Regions from separate parts of the Streptomyces marokkonensis genome, predicted to be linked through region 1. Evidence: predicted binding sites of a transcription regulator. Region 1 holds the regulator's gene; the other holds the start of a gene.
What was found. Region 1 encodes HrcA, which represses chaperone genes, less so after heat shock. Its sites were predicted from a motif close to TTNGCACTCNGNNNNNCNGAGTGCNAA; they were not measured.

Region 1 (4,412 bases):
CAGGTTCACCGCCTCCCGGACCTGGGCGACCAGCGACAGCAGCCCGGTGCCGGCGCCGCCCGTCTCCGGGTTGTCCCGGTGGGTGCCCTGGTGTCCGCCGGCCTCGGCGCCCTGCGCGATCACCGCGTCGGCACCGGACAGCTCCACGGCCCGGGCCTCTTCCACGGTGGTCGCGGCGACCACGGCGAAGGTGCCGACCCGGTGCAGGGAGTCGACGACCTCACGGGTCGGGACGCCGAAGTGGAACGACACCACCGGCACCGGGTTGTCCAGCAGCACCGCGAGCTTGGTGTCGTAGCCGTCGTCCCGGCCGCACTCGGGATCGCCGAGTTCCGTCTCGTACCAGGCGGCCTCACCGGCCAGCTGGTCGGCGTAGACGCCGACGGCGGAGGGGTCGGCCGTCTCCGGCTGCGGCATGAAGAGGTTGACGCCGAAAGGGCGGGCGGTGAGTCCCCGCAGCTGCTTGATCTCCTGGTACATCCCGTCCGCGGTCTTGTACCCGGCGGCCAGGAATCCCAGTCCGCCCGCCTCGCCGACCGCGGCGGCGAGCCGCGGCACGGAGACGCCGCCCGCCATGGGCGCCTGCACGATCGGGTAGGGGAAGAGATCGGTCAGTGCGGAGGACATGACGGCATGGTGTCACGTCCTGTGGACGGGTCCGAATCCGGGCTTCCGTTGGCATACGCCAGAAGCATCCCCGTCGCGCAACCGTCCCGTACCCACCGGAAAGCCCCTGGCGCGGGCCTCGCCAGGGGCTTTCCGGTACCGGGCTTCAGCGCCCGTTGAAAGCGTCCTTCAACCGGGAGAACAGCCCTTGCTGCCCGGGCTGGAACTGCCCCTGCGGACGCTCCTCGCCGCGCAGCTTGGCCAGCTCGCGGAGCAGGCGCTCCTGCTCGGGGTCGAGCTTGCTCGGGGTCAGGACCTCGACGTGGACGATGAGGTCGCCCCGGCCGCCGCCACGCAGGTGGGTGACGCCGCGGCCGTGCAGCGGGACCGACTGGCCGGACTGGGTGCCCGGGCGGATGTCGATCTCCTCCACGCCGTCGAGCGTCTCCAGCGGCACCTTCGTGCCCAGGGACGCCGCCGTCATCGGGATGGTGACCGTGCAGTGCAGGTCGTCGCCGCGGCGCTGGAAGGTCGAGTGGGGCAGTTCGTGGATCTCGACGTACAGGTCACCGGCGGGGCCTCCGCCGGGGCCGACCTCACCCTCGCCCGCGAGCTGGATCCGGGTGCCGTTGTCGACGCCGGCCGGGATCTTCACGGTCAGGGTGCGCCGCGAGCGGACCCGGCCGTCGCCCGCGCACTCGGGGCACGGGGTCGGGACCACGGTGCCGAAGCCCTGGCACTGCGGGCAGGGGCGGGAGGTCATGACCTGGCCCAGGAAGGACCGCGTGACCTGTGACACCTCGCCGCGACCGCGGCACATGTCGCACGTCTGGGCACTGGTGCCCGGAGCGGCGCCCTCGCCGTTGCAGGTGTTGCAGACGACCGCGGTGTCGACCTGGATGTCCTTGGTCGTCCCGAAGGCCGCCTCGTCCAGCTCGACCTCGATGCGGATCATCGCGTCCTGGCCGCGGCGGGTGCGCGAGCGCGGCCCGCGCTGCGACGCCGTACCGAAGAACGCGTCCATGATGTCCGAGAAGTTCCCGAAGCCACCCGCGCCGAAGCCACCCGCGCCACCGCCGCCGGCCTGCGAGAGTGGGTCGCCGCCGAGGTCGTAGACCTGCTTCTTCTGCGGGTCCGACAACACCTCGTAGGCGGCGTTGATCTCCTTGAACCGCTCCTGGGTCTTCGGATCGGGGTTGACGTCCGGGTGCAGCTCGCGGGCGAGCCTCCGAAACGCCTTCTTGATCTCGTCCTGGGACGCGTCGCGGCGTACGCCGAGTACGGCGTAGTAGTCCGTGGCCACCTACGACTCCGCCAGGATCTGTCCGACGTACCGTGCCACTGCGCGTACCGCTCCCATCGTTCCCGGGTAATCCATGCGGGTCGGTCCGACCACGCCGAGCTTGGCAACCGCCTCGCCGCCCGAACCGTAGCCCACCGACACGACGGACGTTGAGTTGAGTCCTTCGTGGGCGTTCTCATGACCGATACGGACGGTCACGCCCGGATCCTTCGCCTCACCGAGCAGCTTGAGGAGCACGACCTGCTCCTCCAGCGCCTCGAGGACGGGTCGGATCACCAAGGGGAAGTCGTGCCCGAAGCGGGTCAGATTGGCGGTACCGCCGATCATCAACCGCTCCTCGTTCTCCTCGACCAGCGTCTCCAGGAGAGTGGAGAGCACAGTAGAGACCGTACCCCGGTCCTCGGCCTCGAAAGCCTCCGCCAGGTCCTCCACCAGGCTCGGCACGTCCGAGAAGCGGCGCCCGGCGACCCGGCTGTTGAGCCGCGCGCGCAGGTCCGCCAGGGACGACTCGCCGAACGGCGCCGGGCAGTCGACCATCCGCTGCTCGACCCGGCCGGTGTCGGTGATCAGCACCAGCATCAGCCGCGCGGGCGCCAGGGAGAGCAACTCCACGTGCCGCACGGTCGAGCGGGTCAGCGACGGATACTGCACGACGGCGACCTGCCGGGTCAGCTGCGCGAGCAGCCGCACCGTGCGGGCCACCACGTCGTCGAGGTCGACGGCGCCCTCCAGGAAGTTCTGGATGGCACGCCGCTCGGGCCCGGTCATCGGCTTGACGCCGGCCAGCTTGTCGACGAAGAGCCGGTAGCCCTTGTCGGTCGGGATGCGCCCGGCGCTGGTGTGCGGCTGGGCGATGAACCCCTCGTCCTCCAGGGCCGCCATGTCGTTGCGCACGGTGGCCGGGGAGACGCCGAGGTTGTGCCGCTCGGTGAGGGCCTTGGAGCCGACCGGCTCCTCGGTGCCGACGTAGTCCTGGACGATGGCGCGCAGCACCTCGAGCCTGCGTTCACTGAGCACTCGCGCACACCTCCAAGATCTCGTCGTCCGCCGGCGTACTGCCGGGGGTCCCACTGTCTTCCCTGGCACTCACGGTGCGCGAGTGCCAGACTTCCCCGGCCCAGTGTACGGCCGCGGGGTACGCCCCCGGCAAGGCCGGGGGCACGCCCGCCGTGCGCCAAGGTGCCGTACCGCTAGCGTCGTGGCCGTGACGGTGACTTGGGAAGACCTGGGATGGGAGCGGCTGGCGGCCGGGGTGGGGCGGCGCCGGCTGCCGGTGTGGGACTGCACGGCGGGGCTGGTCGTCGGCGCGGACGCGGCGCTGATGGTCGACGCGGGGTCGAGCCTCGGTGAGGGCGCCCGGTTGCACGCGGGGGCGCGGGAGCTCGCCGGTCACCGTGTGACACATCTCGCGCTGACCCACCCGCACTTCGACCACGTCTTCGGGGCGGCGGCGTTCGCGGGTCCGGGTCCGGAGGGGGCTGAGGTGTACGGCGCGATGGGCGTGGGCGCGGTGTTCGCGCCGGGCGGACCGGGGCGGGAGGCGCTGCGCTCGGAGGCGGTGGCGGAGGGCCTGGACGCGCGGGTGGCGCGGGAGGCGGCCAACGCCCTCGTCCGCGTCGACCACGAGGTCCACGGCGAGTGCACGCTCGACCTGGGCGGCGGCCGACGGGTCCTGCTCGCCGACGTGGGCCCCGGGCACACCGGCCACGACCTCGTGGCGCTGGTGCCGGGCGCCCCGGCGGTCGTCTTCTGCGGCGACCTGGTCGAGGAGTCCGGCGAGCCCCAGGCGGGCTCCGACGCCGTACCGTCGCGCTGGCCCGCCGCCCTGGACCGGCTGCTCGACCTGGGCGGTGAGGACGCGCTGTACGTCCCCGGTCACGGAGCGGTGGTGGACGCGGCCTACGTCCGGGCCCAACGGGACGCGCTGGCCACCCGGTTCGGTGTGTCGCGCTGATCACTGCGGACCCGGTTCGGCGCGTGAGGCGCTGGTCACGCGGACCCGGTTCGGCGTGTGAGGCGCTGGTCACGCGGACCCGGTTCGGCGTGTCGCGTCGATCACGGAGCGCCCGCTCCTCGTATCGTCATCAGAATGCGCCAGTACTCCGCCGACCTGACCCCTCCGTGGAAGAAACCGCAGCCGGTACCGGAGGTCCCGGCCGATCCCGGCCTGGTGGTCGAGGAGCCCGGCACCGGCTTCTGCGGCGCGGTGACCGGCTGCGAGGCCGGCACGGTGACCCTGGAGGACCGCTTCGGCAAGCGCCGGGTGTTCCCGATGGAGCCGCGCGGCTTCCTGCTGGAGGGGCGGGTGGTGACTCTGATCCGGCCGCCGTCCGGTTCGTCCCGTTCGTCCGGTCCGGTGCGTCCCGCCCGTACGGCATCCGGTTCGGTCGCCGTCCCCGGCGCACGGGCGCGCGTGGCCCGCGCCGGACGCATCTACGTCGAGGGGCGACACGACGCCGAGCTGGTCGAGAAGGTGTGGGGCGACGACCTGCGGGTCGAGGGT
Region 2 (4,412 bases), on a different contig from region 1:
GCTGCCCTGGGCCGACATCCGGTCCGTGGAGCTGAACACCAGTCCCAGGGAGAGCCGGCTGACCGTGTGGACCGGCGGGACCCGGAAGCACCGTCCGCCACCGGCCGTCCAGCCTCTGCTGTGGGTCCGCGGCCGGTTCGACGGCACCATCCTCATGCGTACGAGGTGGCTCACCCCGCAGGGTGCCGCGCCGGCGCTGCCACAGGCGGTCCGCACCTTCGCCGCGCACCATGCCATCCCCGTGTCGGAGACCCGCTCTTCCTGACAGACGCGACGGACGCGCCGGACGTGACGCGGAAAACGCCCGAGGGCGGCACCCCCTGCCGGAACAGGGGGTGCCGCCCTCGGTACGTGAAGGACGGTCGATCAACCGGAACCGGTCGATCAGAAGTCCATGTCACCGCCCGGCATGCCGCCCGGGGCGCCGCCCGGGGCGGCCTTCTCCGGCTTGTCGGCGATGACGGCCTCGGTGGTGAGGAACAGCGCGGCGATGGAGGCGGCGTTCTGCAGGGCAGAGCGGGTCACCTTCGCCGGGTCGATGATGCCTTCGGCGATCATGTCGACGTACTCACCGGACGCGGCGTTCAGGCCGTGGCCGACGGTCAGGTTGCGGACCTTCTCCACGACGACGCCGCCCTCGAGACCACCGTTGACGGCGATCTGCTTCAGCGGGGCCTCCAGGGCGAGCTTCACGGCGTTGGCGCCGGTCGCCTCGTCACCCGACAGCTCCAGCTTCTCGAAGACCTGGGAGGCCTGGAGCAGGGCCACGCCACCACCGGCGACGATGCCCTCCTCGACGGCCGCCTTCGCGTTGCGAACGGCGTCCTCGATGCGGTGCTTGCGCTCCTTGAGCTCGACCTCGGTGGCGGCACCGGCCTTGATGACGGCCACGCCGCCGGCCAGCTTCGCCAGGCGCTCCTGAAGCTTCTCGCGGTCGTAGTCCGAGTCGCTGTTCTCGATCTCGGCGCGGATCTGGTTGACCCGGCCCTGGACCTGGTCGGCGGAGCCGGCGCCGTCCACGATCGTGGTCTCGTCCTTGGTGATGACGACCTTGCGGGCGCTGCCCAGGAGGTCCAGGGACGCGTTCTCCAGCTTGAGGCCGACCTCCTCGGAGATGACCTCGCCGCCCGTGAGGATGGCGATGTCGCCGAGCATGGCCTTGCGGCGGTCGCCGAAGCCCGGGGCCTTGACGGCGACGGACTTGAAGGTGCCGCGGATCTTGTTGACCACCAGGGTCGACAGGGCCTCGCCCTCGACGTCCTCGGCGATGATCAGCAGCGGCTTGCCCGACTGCATGACCTTCTCCAGGAGCGGCAGCAGGTCCTTGACGTTGCCGATCTTGGAGTTGGCGATCAGGATGTACGGGTCGTCGAGCGACGCCTCCATACGCTCCATGTCGGTGGCGAAGTACGCCGAGATGTAGCCCTTGTCGAAGCGCATACCCTCGGTGAGCTCGAGCTCCAGACCGAAGGTCTGGGACTCCTCGACGGTGATGACGCCTTCCTTGCCGACCTTGTCCATGGCCTCGGCGATGAGCTCGCCGATCTGGGTGTCGGCGGCGGAGATGGAGGCCGTGGAGGCGATCTGCTCCTTGGTCTCGACGTCCTTCGCCTGCTCCAGCAGGGCGGCGGAGACGGCCTCGACGGCCTTCTCGATGCCGCGCTTCAGGGCCATGGGGTTGGCGCCGGCCGCGACGTTGCGCAGGCCTTCCTTGACCAGGGCCTGGGCGAGAACGGTCGCGGTGGTCGTACCGTCACCGGCGACGTCGTCCGTCTTCTTGGCGACTTCCTTGACCAGCTCGGCGCCGATCTTCTCGTACGGGTCCTCGAGCTCGATCTCCTTGGCGATGGAGACACCATCGTTGGTGATCGTGGGGGCGCCCCACTTCTTCTCGAGGACGACGTTGCGGCCCTTGGGGCCGAGCGTCACCTTGACGGCGTCCGCGAGCTGGTTCATGCCGCGCTCGAGGCCGCGCCGTGCCTCCTCGTCGAACGCGATGATCTTGGCCATGTGAAGTGGTCCCTCCAGGACTGGGGGTGATTCCTTCGGACCGCGCCCGCGCCCGCGACGGACGGCTCGCCTGCCGTGCGGTTCCTTCCCCACCCGGCCTGCGGGCCTCACCGACCCGGTCCTTCGTTGTCACTCTCACCTTCAGAGTGCTAACGCAATGATTAGCACTCGCCCCTGCCGAGTGCAAGCGTCTCTCAGGGATCGACACCGGCGCTCAGCCACCCGCGAACACGGGCCGGCGGCGGTCCGGGGCGGTCCGCAGGAGGTCTTCGGGCCGGTCCGGGGCGCGTTCGGGGCACGTCCCGAGGCACATCCCGGGCACGTCCGGGCAGGCCGAAGGGCCCGTACCCCGGGAGGTACGGACCCTTCGGTCGAAGACCGCGCTGCGGTGGCCGCGCGTCTCAGGCGCTGAGGCGAACCATGTCGGCCTGCGGGCCCTTCTGACCCTGCGAGATCTCGAACTCGACCCGCTGGCCTTCTTCGAGGGTGCGGTAGCCGTCCATCTGAATCGCGCTGTAGTGGACGAAAACATCCGCACCACCGTCGACCGCGATGAAGCCGTACCCCTTTTCCGCGTTGAACCACTTCACGGTTCCGGTAGCCATGTCATTTCTCCTTTGGGGCAGTGCGCCGGAGCCCGCACTGTACGGACGCCGTGTCGCCGCGATGATCACCCCGCCCGGAAAAAGACCGGACATACAAAAGTGCTTCCAGTGGCACAATGTCCGACCGGAGAGCGCTTGAAGTTTCGGGAACCACAACTGCAACTGAGATCGACAGTAGCACGCCGCAGCGGCCAGTGTGCGGTGAAGAATTCACCCCTGCTCATTGCGGCATATAATCTGTCTGCCTGTTCCGTTGAAGTCTCAGCCCGCGGGCGCAGATATTGACACATCCCCACGACGTCATATTTGGAACACCCGCGCTTCTGCGATCCGGGCCGTCGCCACGCCAAAGACGTTCGACGACCCCCGGCTGCTCCTGGACAACGACGTGAGGCAGTGGACTGAGCTACCGCTGTGGCGAACCCACGCGGGCGTGTGGAAGGTCGAGTCGGCGCGGGCGCAGACCCGCGGGATTGGTGTGCCGCCCGTTGTCGGAGACGGTGACGGACGCCTGGACGTGGCTTCGCGACGGCGGGATGCCGGTGCCGCACCCGCGCTGGGCCGAGCACGGGATCACGCCGGAGAAGGAGGCCGTGATCCCGGCCGCGCTCGGTCGGTAGAGGGTCAGGCGCCGATCGCCAACGGGCTTTGAGCGCCGAGCCTGCGTGCCGGGGAGAGGGCGCCCAAGTCCTCGATCTGCTCGGCTAGGAAGAGGGCCGCTGGAGAGCACCGGAACTGAGGGCGTGTCAGCTCGAGCCGGGCGGCAGTAAGCCGCTCCATCATGCCCGAGCCGCGCCAGCCCGGCGGCACCTGGAAGACGGGCGTCAGGACCTCCTTGGCGCCCTCGACCTCGTCGCGCATTGAGCCTTGCGCGTGCCAGGTCGATGGCAGCCGGCCCCGAGACCACGATGGGCACCTCGGCCTGCGGCCGACTGCTGAGCGGGGTGAGTGCCGCGCGCCCACGGGCGGGAGCTACTGCACCTGCCCCTTCCCCGTGATGCTGGACGCTCCACGCGTGACTCCGCGGTGGCGAGCCGGGCGACCGGCTCGGCGGGCACCACGTCGGGGGCGCCGGGTGTTCACCTCGTCGCCGGTGCCGGCGGTGGGTGTGGCGAGCGCGTACACCGTGCGTTCGTGCCGTGCCGTGCCGTGCCGGGCGCGGGTCAGCGGTGGTGGTGGCCGTGCAGGTGGGCGCGCAGGAGGTTGGGGTCCTTCCGCGTGGTGTAGGCGGCGCTGAGGACGTACACCTCCTTGCCGCGCAGGGCGACGGAGGTGGGGTTCTGGAGTCCGTCGCCGGCGTGCAGAACGGTGGTGCTGGTGCCGTCGGGACGAATGCTCACGACCTTGTTGGGGCCGTTGAGGGTGGCGAGCACCTTGTCGCCCCGGCCGGTGAAGGCGAAGTCGTCGATGCCGGGCAGGCCCGTAGCCTTCAACTGCGGTGCTCCCGCCCGGTCTCCGCGGCGGATCGGGATGCGCAGGAGGGTGCCCTTGTCGAGGTTGGTCACCCACAGGGCGCCGTTGTGCACCTTCGCGCCGTTGGCTCCGAGGTAGCCGGTCGAGGCGAGCTCGGACGCTGTCGACCAGACGGTGGGCCGGCCCCCGGAGAGGGGGACGGTCGACACGGTGCCGAGCACCGAGTCGGTGATGTAGAGCCGCTTGGAATGCCGGTCCAGCGCCAGACCGTTGGGCAGGCCGTTCGCGGGCAGCGCGGTGATGCGCCGGGGGGCCTTGCCCGGGACCAGCCGCCACAGGCCCGTCAGGTCGGCGGTACCGGTCGCGTACAGCACGTACGTGGCG

Region 2: a site for HrcA is predicted at 2,172-2,198, ahead of groL (chaperonin GroEL). Genes of this name have one in related genera too.

Annotation. Positions count from the first base shown of each region.
Region 1 covers NZ_BAABCQ010000036.1:5,388-9,799, reverse strand. The annotation lists gene ABEA26_RS11910 (nitronate monooxygenase) at 1-627, opposite strand, end outside; gene dnaJ (molecular chaperone DnaJ) at 773-1,909, opposite strand; gene hrcA (heat-inducible transcriptional repressor HrcA) at 1,910-2,926, opposite strand; gene ABEA26_RS11895 (MBL fold metallo-hydrolase) at 3,114-3,863, shown strand; gene ABEA26_RS11890 (DUF3097 domain-containing protein) at 3,999-4,412, shown strand, end outside.
Region 2 covers NZ_BAABCQ010000056.1:14,002-18,413, forward strand. The annotation lists gene ABEA26_RS16170 (serine/threonine-protein kinase) at 1-265, shown strand, start outside; gene groL (chaperonin GroEL) at 385-2,010, opposite strand; gene ABEA26_RS16180 (cold-shock protein) at 2,412-2,615, opposite strand; gene ABEA26_RS16185 (hypothetical protein) at 3,104-3,235, shown strand; gene ABEA26_RS16190 (hypothetical protein) at 3,240-3,476, opposite strand; gene ABEA26_RS16195 (SMP-30/gluconolactonase/LRE family protein) at 3,779-4,412, opposite strand, start outside.